Regions from separate parts of the Novosphingobium pentaromativorans US6-1 genome, predicted to be linked through region 4. Evidence: predicted binding sites of a transcription regulator. Region 4 holds the regulator's gene; each other region holds the start of a gene.

Region 1 (3,811 bases), 340 kb from region 4:
AGGGCGTGCTCTATTCGCACCGTTCGAACATGCTGCACACCTTGGCGATGATCGCCCCGTCGTGCCTGGCGCTGGAGCCGCGATCGTGCGTTCTACCCATCGTGCCGATGTTCCATGCCAACAACTGGGGCATGCCCTGGGGCTGCGCGGCGACCGGGGCGAAGCTGGTCTATAGCCAGGTCAACGATCCGTCGGCGCTTTGCGCGCTTATCGAGCAGGAGCGGGTTTCGCATGTCGCCGGCGTGCCGACGGTCTGGTTCGCCTTTCTCCAGCACCTCGACGAGACGGGCAAGGACATGCCGCCGATCGCTTACGCCATATCGGGCGGTGCTGCCTTTCCGCGCAGCGTCGTGGAACGGCTGATGCGCAGCGGTGTGCGGGTGGGTCATGCCTGGGGCATGACCGAGACTTCGCCGATCGCGACGGTTTCCTACGAAGGGGCCGATTGGGACACGCTGTCGTTCGACGAACAGGTCGATCGCAAGTGCCTGCAGGGCAGGGTGGTCTATGGCAGCGAAGTGCGCATCGTTTCGCTCGATGACCATGAAACGCCGCTGCCTCACGATGGAAAGGCCTCGGGCGCGCTGCAAGTGCGCGGGGCCTGGACGATCAGGCGCTATTTCAAGGCGGAAGAAGATGCTGCGAATGAACAGGGCTGGTTCGATACCGGAGACGTGGCGGCGATCATGCCGGACGGTTCGGTCAGGCTGACCGACCGCACCAAGGACGTCATCAAGTCGGGCGGGGAATGGATAAGCTCGGTCGAACTGGAAAACGCCGCGGTGGGGCACCCGGACGTCGTCGAGGCGGCGGCCATCGGAATTGCGCATCCCAAGTGGGACGAACGGCCGCTCCTCATCGTCGTGCCGCGCGGTGGCAGCAGTCTGCGCGGTGAGGACGTGCGCGAATTCCTGCGCGACAAGGTCGCCAGCTGGTGGCTGCCCGATGCGGTGGAACTGGTGAATGCCCTGCCGCATACGGGCACCGGAAAGATCAGCAAGAAGGACCTTCGCGTGCAATACAAGGACTACACGCTGCCGGTATGACGAAGGCGGCCGCTAGGCGGGCAGCCGCCTCGGCTCGAATTACTGGTTGGCCGCGTTGCCGGCAGCGGTCTCGGCGGCGTCGCCGACCTGTTCGGCCGCATTGCCCACGCTGTTCGCAGCATTGGCGATGGCGTTGTCCTTGGCTGCTTCGCTGCTCGATGTCTGGCTGAACAGGTAAATCCCGCCGATAACCGCGACGAGGACAATGACCGCCATGACGATGCCGGTTCCACTGGAAGAACTCTTTTCGTGAATTACAGTCGTGTGCGGAGCTTGCGACGTTTCGCGTGTGGTTTCGGTGGTGGTGTATTCTTCGGCCATGAAGACCTCCTTTTGAATTCCTTGTCTGCAGCGAAGAACTCGCCACCCATCGAGTTGTTTCAAAACTGACATGTCCTGCGTCGAATCGAGCCTGATCAGGGACGAAACGTGCCTAGAGAAACGACAACTGTCCGCTTGCGTCGGGCGCCTTGAAACCGGAGCAGTCCAGATGGACATCCGGCGGGCCGAAGCCATGCCGTTTGGCCGCAAGCCGGAAGCGATTGCGGAACAGATCGGCCCACACGCCGCTGGGGCGCATGCGCTCAAAGAAACGCGGGTCGTTGTCCTTGCCGCCGCGCATCTCGCGAATCGTCGTCATGACCTTGGAGGCTCGCTCGGGGAAGTGCACTTCCAGCCATTCGCGAAACAGCGGCGCAACTTCGTGGGGCAGGCGCACCATGATCCACATGGCGCCGCGCACGCCTTGCCCTGCCGCGGCTTCCAGTATCGCCTCCAGGAATTGGTCGGTGATCGCCGGGATTACCGGAGCGATCGAGACATGGGCGGGGATTCCGGCCTCTACCAGCTTGCCCAGCGCGGCAATTCGCCTGGCCGGGGTGGCCGCCCGAGGTTCCAGCAGGCGCGAGAGGTGGGCATCGAGGCTGGTTACGGAAATGCCCACGCCCACCAGATCGAATCGCGCCATCTCGCGCAGGATGTCGAGATCGCGCAGGACCCGGTCCGACTTTGTGGTGATCGTCACCGGGTGGCGCGTCTCCAGGCAGACTTCGAGGATCTCGCGCGTGATGCGGTAGTGCGCCTCGATCGGCTGGTAGGGATCGGTATTGGTTCCCATCGCGATCGGTGCCGGCCGATAGCCTGGCTTTGCCAGCGTGGTGCGCAGGAGCCTTGCCGCATCGGGCTTGGCGAAGAGCCTGGTTTCGAAATCGAGGCCGGGCGAAAGGTCGTGAAAGGCGTGGCTGGGCCGCGCGAAACAGTAGATGCAGCCATGTTCGCAGCCGCGATAGGCATTGATCGAGCGATCGAAGGGAATATCCGGCGATTTGTTGAAAGACAGGATCGTGCGGGGATGCTCCTCGGTCACGCTCGTGGCCGGGTTGCGGGGAGGGCCGTCGATGTCGGCGACGCTGTCGAGCCAGTCCCCGTCGGCTTCCCGTCCGGGCAGGTTGAAGCGAGAGCTTGGCGCCCCGCTGGCAGCGCCTCTTCCCTTTAGAGGTTGCATGCCACGATGTGAACATAAAGAGAACAAAAGTCAATGGCGCTACCTGCGCCGCATGACGTGCAGGTAAAGAAAAAGCCCTCCCCGCGTGGGGGAGGGCTCTTCTTGTTTCGGCAGCCGGAGCTGCCCGAATCCATGGACCGTAAAGGTCAGGCCCAGGAGGCCATTTCCTTCTCGAGGTTCTCGACGATGGCTTCGAAGAACTGCTCGGTGGTCATCCAGCTCTGCTCGGGGCCGATCAGCAGCGCGAGGTCCTTGGTCATCGCGCCGCTTTCGACGGTCTCGATGCAGACGCGCTCGAGGGTCTGGGCGAACTTCACGACGTCCGGCGTGTTGTCGAACTTGCCGCGGTACATGAGGCCACGCGTCCAGGCGAAGATCGAGGCGATCGGGTTGGTCGAGGTCGACTTGCCCTGCTGGTGCTGGCGGTAGTGACGGGTGACGGTGCCGTGGGCGGCTTCCGCTTCGACGGTCTTGCCGTCGGGCGCCATCAGGACCGAGGTCATCAGGCCCAGCGAGCCGAAGCCCTGTGCAACGGTGTCCGACTGCACGTCGCCGTCGTAGTTCTTGCAGGCCCAGACGAACTTGCCCGACCACTTGAGCGCCGAGGCGACCATGTCGTCGATCAGGCGGTGCTCATAGGTGATGCCGGCATCCTTGAACTTCTCGGCGAAGCCTTCGGTGTCGAACACTTCCTGGAACAGATCCTTGAAGCGGCCGTCGTAGGCCTTCATGATCGTGTTCTTGGTCGACAGGTAGACCGGCCATTTCAGGCCGAGGCCGTAGTTGAACGAAGCGCGCGCGAAGTCGCGGATCGATTCGTCGAGGTTGTACATGGCCATGGCGACGCCCGGCGCCGGGAAGTCGAACACGTCGAGGTCGATCTTGTCGCCGTTTTCACCGTCCCAGACGAGGCGCAGCTTGCCGGGGCCAGGGATCAGGGTGTCGGTGGCGCGGTACTGGTCGCCGAACGCGTGACGGCCCACGACGATGGGGTCGGTCCAGCCCGGAACCAGGCGGGGAACGTTCGAGATCACGATGGGTTCGCGGAAGACGACGCCGCCGAGGATGTTGCGGATCGTGCCGTTGGGCGACTTCCACATCTTCTTGAGGCTGAATTCCTCGACGCGGGCTTCGTCGGGGGTGATCGTCGCGCACTTCACGGCAACGCCATACTGCTTGGTGGCGTTGGCGGCGTCGACGGTGATCTGGTCGTCGGTCTCGTCGCGCTTGGTGACCGAGAGGTCGTAGTACTTGAGGTCGA
Region 2 (3,811 bases), 620 kb from region 4:
ACGCGTGCCATTGCCGTACGCCGGGAGCGCACAGTTCTATCCGCGCCCGACACCTTTGCCTTTGCGATTGCCGAGCAGCGGCGTTGGGCGCTGCTGACCGGCGATGGTGCTCTGAGGCGCCTTGCGGCCGATAGCGGAGTTGAAACGCATGGCCTGCTCTGGCTATGCGACCGCTTCGAGGAACATGAAGTGCTTGGCTATACGCAGTTGCATGCAGGGCTGACGACGATCTCGACGCATCCGCGCTGCCGATTGCCGGCAGCCGAAGTACGTGTGCGCCTCAATCGTTACTCAGTCTGACGATGCTGTCGTGACGCCCCAGGGCAGCCGGATGGCAATCGGCTCCGTTGCCATTGTCCGTAACTCCTGAATGATTGACGGTTCCGAACAGTGCAATCTGGGCAGATCAACGACCGTTTTGTTGGCGAGAGCAGACAGTAGGAGCTCAGCCCCTTTCCGCCAGAAATTGCCTCACCCGCTCCTGCGTCTTACGTCTCGGCCGGCGACCTTCGCGAAGATCCTGAACAAACCGGGGGTCCCCGACGGCCAGCCTACCAAACATGCTGGCCTTCGTACCGGTTCGCGCCAAATAACCCTCGATCTGGTCCAGGAGCTCCATCGCCTTCGACTCGCTTTCCGCTTGTGTTCTTGGTATGTTCTTATTAGGAAGGCTTCCTAGAGTCTAGGATCGAATTTCCTAGACGGATGCGATAGGACCTGCCGCGATGGAAGATGCACGCAAAGCCCTGGACGATCTGATCCAGCAACGAGGCTGTAATTACTCCTCGATCTCCCGCCTTCTTGGGCGCAACGCGGCCTACATCCAGCAATACATCCGCCGCGGCAGTCCCCGCCAACTGGACGAGCAGGACCGCTCCGTGCTCGCCCGTTTCTTCGGCGTGGACGAGAAGATCCTCGGTGCGCCCGAGCGGCGATCCGGCCCGGTCGTCGAACTGGTCCATGTACCGGTTCTCGATGTCGAAGCCTCGGCGGGGCACGGCGCTTTGGCCGAAATGGAATCCAAATGCGCCCAGTTCGGGTTCGACGAGAAGTGGCTGCGCCGTCTGACCGCAAGCAAGGCGACGAGCCTTTCGATCATCGCCGTGCACGGGGATTCGATGGAGCCGACCTTACATGACGGCGATGAAGTCATGGTCGATCTCAATGATGGACAGTCGCGGCTGCGCGACGGGATCTATGTGCTGCGCATGGATGACATGCTCAGCGTCAAGCGGGTCGCAATCGAGCCGCAAGGCAAGCGGGTCTCGGTGCTCAGCGACAATCCGGCCTATCCCAGTTGGCGCGGACTGGAGAAGCGGACGATCAATATTGTCGGCCGCGTGCTTTGGTTCGGCCGCGCGCTTCGCTAGGTAGCTCGCCAATGCTTGCCATCCTCGCTGCCTCGATCGTCGCTGCCGGCCAGACCTTTACCTGCACACCCACGCATGTCTGGGATGGCGACGGGCCCATATGGTGCGCCGAAGGCCCCCATGTCCGCATCGCCGGGATCGCCGCGCGCGAAATGGACGGAACATGCCGGACCAACCAGCCCTGCCCCGACGCGTCGGCTATCGAAACGCGCGACGCGCTCGTCGATCTTCTTGGCGGCCCTCGAGGGACAATCTCGACAGGGCACGTCGTGGTTCGTGGAGCGAGATTGACATGCCGGTCGGAAGGTTCGGCAGGAGGCAACCGGACGGCTGCCTGGTGCCGACTGCCGAACGGAGCCGATCTCTCCTGCTCGATGATCCAGACACGCACAGTGCTGCGTTGGGATCGCTACTGGAAAGGGCCCGCATGCCGCTAGGCCCGGAACTCTGTCTGACAGGCCTTCTTGCCGAAGGCCCCTTCGGACTTGAACTGCATTCGGGCGGCGGAGTGTGGGAGCTCGACACCGGGCGTGGAGCACGCCGGTTGCTCGGATGCGAAGTGGAAGTCTGCGGACGCCGCGCCGGGTTCAACGAGCTCATCTGCGATCAGATCTGGCCAGCAGGACAACTCCGCCCTCCTCGCTCCAATTTCAATATTGAACTGCTCCTCGCCAGTAGTGTCGTGGGCTATGGTTTGATCGCGTTTTTCCTCGGCCTTGTTGGACGTCTCGGCTGATGCTGAGCGATTGGGAACTCTGGGCTTGTGCCGACCAGGTCCTGAAGACCCACGGTGAAAATGCACCGCTTCATGTTGCCGAGCAGATCGGCGTGCTCGCACTGGCACGGGACGAGGCGGGCATCGCCACTTGGAAAGCCATCGCCCAACGCGTAGCGGAGCTGATGGGCAAGGATGGCCCGAACCAGCTTCAATAAACCAGAACGGCCTCAGCCAAGTTTCAACAACGGTTAGCCTATCGGCGATAGATCGCCCGGAAAGAGAGTGCGCTGAGAGCTCCTGCCTGCATTCGTCCCACCTTCAATCTCCAAGCCCTGCATGCGTTCGACCAGATGGCGCGCGAGATCGAGACGAGCATTGCGCTGGGTTCGCGGATCGTCAGCGCCGAGCCCGACAAGCGTTGCTTCAGACGCAACCGCAAGCGCGACTTCGATATGCGTGAACAGGATTTCATCGGCGATTCGGGACATGGTCACCATGAGAACAAAAACAGAACTAACAGTCAACCGGTGCCATATGCACCCATGCGGATAGGCGCTGTGTCAGATCCCGATTTCGAAGGGCTTGGTGATCGAGCGATCGAGTTCGGGCGGCTCGCGAGCCGGTTCTTGCGAACGATCAGACGCCTTGCCCTTCGCCTGGCCCATTGCTGCCGCATCGCGCAGCTGATTGACTGTCTCGAGAGCCGAGCGTTTCATTCCCGGATTGCGCTCAACAGCTGCTTCGAGCTTGCCCGCATTGTCGACAAACAGGGTCAGACCATCGCGCAGGCGGGTTATCGTCACGAGAAATGTCTGCTGGTTGGCAAGATTGCGTTCGCGGCTGTCCATGACGGCAATCCCGCGGTTGGAGGTCAGGCCCTGCGCCATGTGCGCGTTGAGCGCGTAAGCGAGATCAAGACGCTCGAGCATGGGGTCGCTCAGCCCCAGCCGGTGTTCGGCGCCAAGCGAGGTCTTCACCGTGACGCCCTTGGCATCAACCGCCACGATGCGCGCCTGATCGGCGTTGAGCAGTCCGCGCTTGTGATCCGTCGCCGTCCAGCGAATGCGGTCACCATCGTGGATTTCTAGTGGGCGAACCTCAAACAGACGTAGCGGATCCTGCTCACCTTGCGGTCGCATCTGGCCCGGCCGGAATTCAAAGCGCTTGCCCCGCTCGTTCTGTAGCATCACGTGTTCGCGGGTTGGATCGGTTTCGACCACTTCATAGCGGCCTTTCTGTAGCCCCTGCCCCCTTTGCCGGCGGTCGACTTCGAGCACCATGCCGGCTGCATAGCTGCGCGAATAGCGCATTTCCTCACGCGTAAGGTTGACGCGCGACAGCACAGTGAGACCCAACGAACCCGGTCCCAATTCGCCATTGGCCTTGAGCCCGATTTGGACTGCTTCATTCACCTGTCCGCGCAAGTTGCGACCCGAAGCATAAATCGCGGTCACCTCCCGCTCTGCAGGCGAAAGCGATAGCCAGGCCGCCGCGGCGTCAACGGCAGCTGTATTGCCCGACGCGACAACATGCGGGCCAAGATGTCGCAAGGCCTCGTCGATATTTCCGCCCTGCGCTGCATATTGAGCGTCGCGCAACGCCTTATCGCGGGCCCGGAGATTGGTGTTCATGGTGGCGGTTTCGACGCCTGCCTTCTGCATGACGTCGAAGGGTTTGCCCGCATCGACAGCGCCCAATTGCTTCCTGTCCCCTATGCTGGCGA
Region 3 (3,811 bases), 940 kb from region 4:
CCAGCTTTCATCGAGCGACCCGGCGAATTCGGCTAGGGCAGCGCTCGCCGGTGCATCCTTGGCCTCGAACCCAGTAACCGGGCCGGAAGCGACAGAGCCGACCAGCGTCGACGCTTTCTTGGCGCGCCAGTCATGTCCATCGGCATCGGCAAGCGTGAAGACCATGAAGTCGAGCGCCAATGCCGGACCTTGCCGCGGGTTGAGGAGCCCCCAAGCGCATTGGCCATCGCGTGGGCTTCGTCGAACGCGATCACGCCGTCGTAATCCTCGCCGGCCCAGGCAAGGATCTGGTCAAGCCGCGTATCCTCGGCGCGGCCCGAGCGCAGCGTCGGATAGGTGACGAAGAGGATGCCTTCGGGCATCGTTACGGGGTGGCCGAGTTTCCAGCGTGAGAGCGGCTGGAGATCGAGCGGTAGACCGCCAAGCGCTTCCCAGTCGCGTCGCGCATCTTCCAGCAGCGCCTCGTTTTTGGTGATCCAGACATGCCGGCGTTCGCCTGCGAGCCAGCGGTCCATGATGACCGCGGCGATCTGCCGTCCCTTGCCCGCTCCGGTTCCGTCGCCAAGGAAGAAGCCTTGGCGGTAGGCGTGCCCATCCCTGGACAATTCGAGCGAGGTGCCTTCTTGGCTGACCTTGAATTGACCCGGAAGATCGCGTGCGAATGCCTGGGCAGCGTAGACCAGCGTCTCGCATTGCGCTTCGGACAGAAGGCCGTCGGCCTGCCAACAAGCGGGAAGACGCGGTACAACATCCGGCTGGGGCGCCGCGACCGAGCCCATGGCGACCGATTCGACGAGCGGAGTGGGATGGATCGGCGCGTCCTCGAACACGATGCGGCTGGGGCGGTAAGGCAGGTAGATGCCTGCCTGTTCAGGCACCGGCGCGGGGTCGGCCAAGATCGAATAGGTGAGGTCGATCGCATTTGCTGTGGCTGCTGGTGTCGCGGCGAACGGCGCCACCGGCCGGACCGGCGCGCGATGTGCTGACGTCTTGCCAACGAGGCAGACTGGCTTGCCGACTGGCAGGCGATGGATGTTGGCGGAGATCTGTACGCGTGGCGGAAGCGCGTTGAGCAGCTCGTGGATCGCGATCAGGTCGCAGGTATCTCCGGTGATCGCCGACGAGGGCGCAGTCGATACCTTGTCGATCACGACCAGGCGAACGGCAATCCCCGTCCCTGTCCGGCGAAACATCTGCTCCAAGCGGACATTGAGCAGGAGCGACGCTTCGTCCTGCGCTTTGGCGAACTTGGAAGCATCAAAACCGTCGGGCATGATCGCGACGATCCTCGCCCCATTCGCAGCCGCTCGCATCGCACCGCGCAGGTGACGCATAGCGGTCTCGCCGTCCTTGCCGCGTTCATGGCTCTGAGCGAATGGCGGGTTCGTTAGCACGACCGATGGAACCGGGCCGCGATGCAAGTCGGCGATCAGTTCCCCGTCGTGCGCAGTGATCGTGGCCGCGGGGAAGATGTGGACCAGGCTGCCTCGTCTTGCCGGATCTATCTCGTTGAGGAGCAGCGAGGCCTTCCAGACGCTGCCCCATAGGGCAAGCGCACCATTGCCGGCTGATGGTTCGAGGAGTGTGTCTTGCACGCAGACAGCTGCGGCCTTCGCCATCAGCCAGGCCAGCATTGGCGGGGTAGAGAACTGCTGGAACTCGACCTGTGCTTCGCTGCGCACGTGCCGCGGCGGCAAGGCTGCTTTGAGCCAGTCGAACCGCGCTTCGGCTTCGTGTACGTTCGTCGCCAGATCGATGCGTGAGGACTCTCGCAGCCAGAGCAGTGCGCCGATCTCGACCGCGTTGTTGTAGTCGTCGATAGTCCAGGCGCTTCCCCAGTCCATGACGCCGGTTTCCTCGGCGAACAGGCCGGCGATTTCGGCACGGGTAAGGTGACGTCCCGAAGCGAGAAGCTCGGCAACTCGGGTGCCAATGGCGCAAGCCAATGGGACTGACAACAACTGCTCGCCAGCTGGAAACAGGTCTGATTGAAACATGGCAATTCGTCCTCCTGATGAAGGCATCGGGACAGGCCCTCTGCCGGATCAGGAATTCGAGAAGCTCTCTCTCCTCTACCGCGCCGCTTTGCGGCGCAGCCATGCTTTAAGTTCATCGTTCCAGTCGGTGTCGCGTGAGGACGGCTTGCGAATGTGGATCGTCCGTCCATCGCGGGCGTAAGCGGCCAGGCCACGCGAGGCAGCCAGCTCGCCGCCCGCATCGTGATCGACGAAGAGGTGAAGCTCGGTCACGCTCTCGGGCACGCTGACGAGGCCGAAGCGCTCATTGCCCAGGGTCGCCCAGACGGGAATGCCGGTGAGAGCATAGGCCGACATCGCGCTCTCGATCCCCTCGGCAAGGCCGAGCTTGCCGGAAACCGGAGCGAAAAGGCGGGCAGCAGCTTCGCCGAGCGCGCCAAGCGCGCGTTTCGGCTTTTCGAAAGCGGCCTTGCCTGAAGCCTCGGCAGACAGGAACGTGCGGTGGATGGCGATCGGGCCCTCGTCGAGGCTGACTGCCGCGATCATGGCGGGCAAAAAGCGGGTCCGTCCTTTTGGGCCAAGCGGCGTTCGTGGATGGAAGCGGAGCGCCGGAGATGCGGCGAGGATGCCGCGGCTTTCAAGATATTCCTTTGCCGGACTGGCACGCAGTGGCTGTGCATCGCGCCAGATCCTCAGCGCTGCCGCCGAGGGTTTGCGGGTGCTGGTCGATTCGGGTTCGTTGCTGGTCGCAGAACCTGAAAAAAGCGCCGGTGCCTCGAAACCTTCACGCGCCAATGCAGACAACACGCTCTGCTGATCGCATCCCGCGAAACAGTGGAAGAGGATAGCTTGTCGGCCGAGCGACACACCGAGTGACGGCGTGCGGTCAACATGCGCGGGGCAACAGGCCATGCCCTTTGTGCCGGACCATTTGCCCCCTCGCGATTCGCAAATGCGACGGGCGGTCTCGGTAAGCGACCGGTTGGGATGAGTTTGGACAGATAGGGACATGCGAGCTCCTCAGCATGCAAAGTGACCCCCTCATCAGCGTTCCTCTCCTCTCCCAAAGGCAGGCATTCGCGGCTTTCCTACAGGCACATGTTCTTTTTATGTTCTCTTTCGATTCGAATCAATGGAGCACAAGTCGAGATGAACTGCCTCAATTGTCTGACCGCGCTAGCGGTCGCCTGTCTGGGGATGATTGCGACCTCCTCACAGCAAGTTCGCGCCCAGGATTTCACCTTGTTCGAGCACGCGATCGTTCCGCCGAAGACGGACCAGCAGCCGGCAAGGGAATATCTTCCTGCAATCTACCAGGCCGAGCCAGCAAACGTATCCTACCGGGAAGGCTTGTATATGGCGGCGATAGCCGAGGCTGAACGCCGTTACGGGCTTCCGACCAACCTGCTTCGTGCTCTTATCTGGGCTGAGTCCCGCTTCAATCCGATGGCTGTTAGTCCAGCCGGTGCTGCCGGGCTGGCTCAGCTTATGCCGGCCACGGCGAAAGAACTGGGCGTCCGGAACCGTCATGACCCTCTTGCATCGATCGACGGTGGCGCCAGGTACCTTCGCGATATGTTGGACCGGTTCGACGCAGTCCACCTGGCCTTGGCTGCTTACAATGCTGGCCCAGGTGCCGTCTCCCGATCACGCGGCATTCCCAACAATGGTGAAACGCCGCAATATGTTCGGTCTGTGTTGGGACGTTGGCAAACAATTGGTACGTACAATTGACGAAACTACCTGATTTCCGGCTATTGTCTGAAATCATGTGCCGGAATGAAGACGGACAACGCCAGTGAGTGAGACCCCCGGTGAGCCGTTCGACTTTCGCA
Region 4 (3,811 bases):
ACGCAGCGGCTCGCCATTGCCTCGGGGCGGATCACGATGTCGGCCGAGGCACTCGCGGCGATCCGCGCCGGGGATGCCCCCAAGGGCGACGTGCTGGGCACCGCGCGCATCGCCGGGATCATGGCGGGCAAGCGCACCGGGGACCTGATCCCGATGTGCCACCCGCTCGCCATCGATGCGATCAATGTCGATTTCAGCTTCGAGGACGAAGCCGTCAGGGCCACGGCGACGGCCTCGCTCACCGGCAAGACCGGCGTGGAAATGGAAGCCATCACGGCCGTTTCCGTGGCGCTGGTGACGATCTACGACATGGCCAAGGCGCTCGACAAGGGCATGGTCATCGGCGACATCCGCCTGATCGAGAAGCGCGGCGGCAAGTCCGGGACCTGGCGCGCGGAGGACCGGCACTGATGGCAGGTCCCGCGCCGATCCCGCTCGAAGATGCCCAGGCCCGCCTGCTTGCACTGGCCGAAGCACTAGCGGTCGAGCGCGTCGACGTCGAAAGCGCGCTGGGCCGCTTCCTGGCCGAACCGCTGCTGGCGCGGCGCACCCAGCCTTCCGCTCATCTCTCTGCGATGGACGGCTATGCAATGATCGAAGGCGACCTCACCGGGCCATGGCAGGTGATCGGTGAAAGCGCCGCAGGCCACCCCTTTACCGGCACGCTGCAAAAGGGCGAGGCCGTGCGGATCTCGACCGGCGCGATCATGCCCGCCGATGCCGGCGTCGTGATCCTGCAGGAAGACCTTGGGCGGGAAGGCGACCGCATTACTCTCAGCGGCGATCTGCCCGAACCGCCGCACAAGCACATCCGCCCTTGCGGGATGGATTTCACGGCGGGGCAAGAAGTGCTGGGCGAAGGAGTCCGCATCGGCCCTGCGCATATCGCGCTGGCCCTCTCCGCGGGTCATCGCCACCTGCCGGTGCGCCGCATGCCGAAAGTCGCGGTGATCGACAGCGGCGATGAACTGGCCGCCGATCCGGAGACCTGCCCTGCGCACCAGATCCCCGCGAGCAACGGCGCCATGCTGGTCTCGCTGGTCAGCGCCCTGCCGGTCGAGGCGCAGCGAATCGGGCCCGTGACCGACACGCTCGATGCGCTGATCGGCGCTTTCGACGAGGCCGCCGATTGCGACATGATCGTCACCAGCGGCGGAGCCTCGGTAGGCGATCACGATCTCGTGCGCCCGGCTCTCGAACGCTGGGGCGCAAGGCTCGACTTCTGGCGCGTCGCCATCAAGCCGGGCAAGCCGATCCTCGTTGCCACGCGCGAACGCAGCAGCGGCGGCACGCAGATCATCATCGGCCTGCCGGGCAATCCGGTTTCGAGCATGGTCACCGCCTATCTCTTCGTCCTGCCGATGCTGCGCGCAATGCTCGGAGCAAACCGTTCGCTGCCAATGCAGATCTCGACCGTTCTGGACGGATCTCTCAGAGCCATCGGCCACCGCCGCGAATTCCTGCGCGGCTACTGGAACGGCGAGAGCGTGGCGCCCATGACGCTGCAGGACAGCGGTGCACTCAGCGCCCTTGCGGCCAGCAATGTGCTGATCGATCGCCCCGCGCATGCACCGGCCGCCACGCCCGGAGACACGGTGCGGGTGTTCCTGCTCGAAAACGGCGGTATTGCTTGACGTTCCAGAATCTGTTGCTTAATTGTTCTCTCATTGTTCACAAGCAGAACAACGCTCGGGGACGCAGAGAAAGAGGCAACGAAGATGTTGACGCGCAAGCAGCATGAATTGCTCAAGTTCATTCAGGTCCGGCTTGAAGAAAGCGGCATCTCGCCCAGCTTCGAAGAGATGAAGGAAGCGCTCGACCTCAAGTCGAAGTCGGGCGTGCACCGCCTCATTTCCGCGCTTGAGGAACGCGGCTTCATCCGCCGCCTGCCAAACCGCGCCCGCGCGCTGGAAATCCTGCGCCAGCCCGAAGACGTCACCAGCAAGCCTGCGACGAAGGCCGCCGCTCCTGCCGGCATAGACGCCCTTGCCGCACTCAAGCAGCCCGAACGCAAGCCTGAACCGGCGAACGACGTCATCGAAATTCCGCTGCACGGTCGCATCGCTGCCGGCGTTCCTATCGAGGCGCTCGAAGGCCAGTCGATGCTTCCGGTTCCGGCAGCCCTGCTCGGCTCGGGGGAACACTACGCGCTTGAGGTTTCGGGCGATTCGATGGTCGAGGCCGGCATTCTCGACGGCGACTTTGCCCTGATCCGTCGCACCAACACCGCACGCGACGGCGAAATCGTCGTCGCCCTGGTTCGCGGCGAAGAAGCGACGCTCAAGTATCTCCAGCGCGATGGCGGCATGGTTCGCCTCGTGCCCGCCAATGCCGCATACGAACCGCAGATCTACGGCCCTGACGAGATCGAGGTTCAGGGCAAGCTCGCAGGGCTGCTGCGCCGCTATCACTGAGCTTGCCCCGGGGAGGCGTGCCGCTCAGGCGTACTCTCCGGAAGGCGTACTCTCCGGACAGGGCCGAAATCACGGCCCGCGCGGGTTCCACCAGCCATGGCGGCCCTGCCCTGCCGCCACTGTTTCGACGGATTTGCCGCGCAGCCTGATGGCAAGCCCGCCGGTCCTGTCCAGCATGGTCCGGTCGGCCTTGAGCCAGCGCGGCTTGCAGCTCCATGGCAGCCAGCGATCGGCAACGACGATATCGGCCTTGTCGCAGGCCGCTGCCAGCGACCGCTCGGGCACCTGGTCGCGGCCTCTGGCGATCAGCAAGTCCCACGATCGACCGGCTCGATCGATCCGTACCGAACAGAAGTCGCGATTGCATCTCGAACCCGGCCACGATGCGAGGGGCGTCAATTCGCCTTCGATCCCTGCGAATTCGCGAAGATTGTCGCGCACATAATCGCTGCCGGTGTCGCGCAAGGTGACGAGCCCATCGCCGCTATCGTCGAGCAGTCCGACATGACGGCCATCGCCGGTCACGAGAATGTCCGGCGGCTCGAGCAGGATGAGCCAGACGATGCCGAAACAGGCGGGCACCAGTCCCAGCAGCCGCACGCGCCCGCTCCAAAGGCCGAGCCACAATCCGCCGGTTACGAACAGAAGGAAACCGCCCGTCCCCATGGCAGGCAGAACCGAAACGGCGCCCGGCAGCGCACTGATCTTGTGCGCGAGGCCAAGCAGTAGGTCGATGAACTGCCCCGCCAGCCACCAGAACGGCCCGCCCAGTCCCACAATGTCGCACAGCAGCGCGAGGGCAATGCAGGGCATGACCGCGAAAGTCGTAAGCGGGATCGCAAGCACGTTCGCAAGCGCCCCGTAGGCACCGGCGCGATGAAAATGGTAGAAGCCGATCGGCATCAGGACGACTTCGATCACGAAGCCCGTCACGAAGAGCATGACTACCTGGCGCATCAGCCGCGAGAGCCACGACTCCTCTCGCGGTGCCAGGAACTGACGCGCTGGCCCGGAGGTCGCCAGCGCCACGATGGCGAGTACGGCGGCAAAGCTCATCTGGAAGCTGGGGCCGGTCAGCGATTCGGGCCAGACCAGCAGGACAATGAAGCCGGCAACCGCCAACATCCGCAGCGAAAGCGCTTCGCGCCCCAGCGCCAGCGCGATCAGGACCAGCATCGCCCCGATGCAGGAACGGACCGTGGGCACCTGCGATCCGGTCAGCACAGTATAGGCGATCCCGGCCAGCGCTCCGCACAGGGCTGCCACGACCGGAAGCCGCAAACGCAGCGCCAGTGCCGGGCAAAGCGCAAGAAGTCGCAAGGCCAGAAAATAGGCGGCGCCGATCACCGCGCTGACATGCAGTCCACTGATTGCCAACAGATGCGCGAGGCCAGCGT

The links. The regulator LexA, encoded in region 4, represses DNA repair genes until DNA is damaged. The targets are predictions, from matches to a motif close to GTTCCNCNCTTGTTCT.
Region 1: JI59_RS01315 (PA0069 family radical SAM protein) is a predicted target of LexA. The motif match lies at 2,560-2,575, and genes of this name have one in related genera.
Region 2: JI59_RS00140 (S24 family peptidase) is a predicted target of LexA. The motif match lies at 634-649, and genes of this name have one in related genera.
Region 3: JI59_RS26135 (DUF7146 domain-containing protein) is a predicted target of LexA. The motif match lies at 3,026-3,041, and genes of this name have one in related genera.

The regions. Positions count from the first base shown of each region.
Region 1 is NZ_CP009291.1:307,279-311,089, forward strand. Features, by position in the region: gene JI59_RS01305 (long-chain fatty acid--CoA ligase) at 1-1,046, shown strand, start outside; gene JI59_RS01310 (hypothetical protein) at 1,086-1,367, opposite strand; gene JI59_RS01315 (PA0069 family radical SAM protein) at 1,480-2,550, opposite strand; gene JI59_RS01320 (NADP-dependent isocitrate dehydrogenase) at 2,697-3,811, opposite strand, start outside.
Region 2 is NZ_CP009291.1:24,873-28,683, reverse strand. Features, by position in the region: gene JI59_RS00145 (PIN domain-containing protein) at 1-300, shown strand, start outside; gene JI59_RS00140 (S24 family peptidase) at 726-1,370, shown strand; gene JI59_RS00135 (thermonuclease family protein) at 1,382-1,807, shown strand; gene JI59_RS00130 (DUF5818 domain-containing protein) at 1,798-2,106, shown strand; gene JI59_RS00125 (DUF6961 family protein) at 2,106-2,303, shown strand; gene JI59_RS00120 (hypothetical protein) at 2,337-2,576, opposite strand; gene mobF (MobF family relaxase) at 2,649-3,811, opposite strand, start outside.
Region 3 is NZ_CP009291.1:1,589,727-1,593,537, forward strand. Features, by position in the region: partial or broken gene JI59_RS28180 (chromosome partitioning protein ParB) at 1-186, opposite strand, end outside; partial or broken gene JI59_RS07305 (strawberry notch-like NTP hydrolase domain-containing protein) at 204-2,024, opposite strand; gene JI59_RS26135 (DUF7146 domain-containing protein) at 2,073-2,783, opposite strand; gene JI59_RS07315 (lytic transglycosylase domain-containing protein) at 3,126-3,710, shown strand; gene JI59_RS27345 (thermonuclease family protein) at 3,775-3,811, shown strand, end outside.
Region 4 is NZ_CP009291.1:647,464-651,274, reverse strand. Features, by position in the region: gene moaC (cyclic pyranopterin monophosphate synthase MoaC) at 1-411, shown strand, start outside; gene JI59_RS02970 (molybdopterin molybdotransferase MoeA) at 411-1,634, shown strand; gene lexA (transcriptional repressor LexA) at 1,719-2,414, shown strand; gene JI59_RS02960 (ComEC/Rec2 family competence protein) at 2,484-3,811, opposite strand, start outside.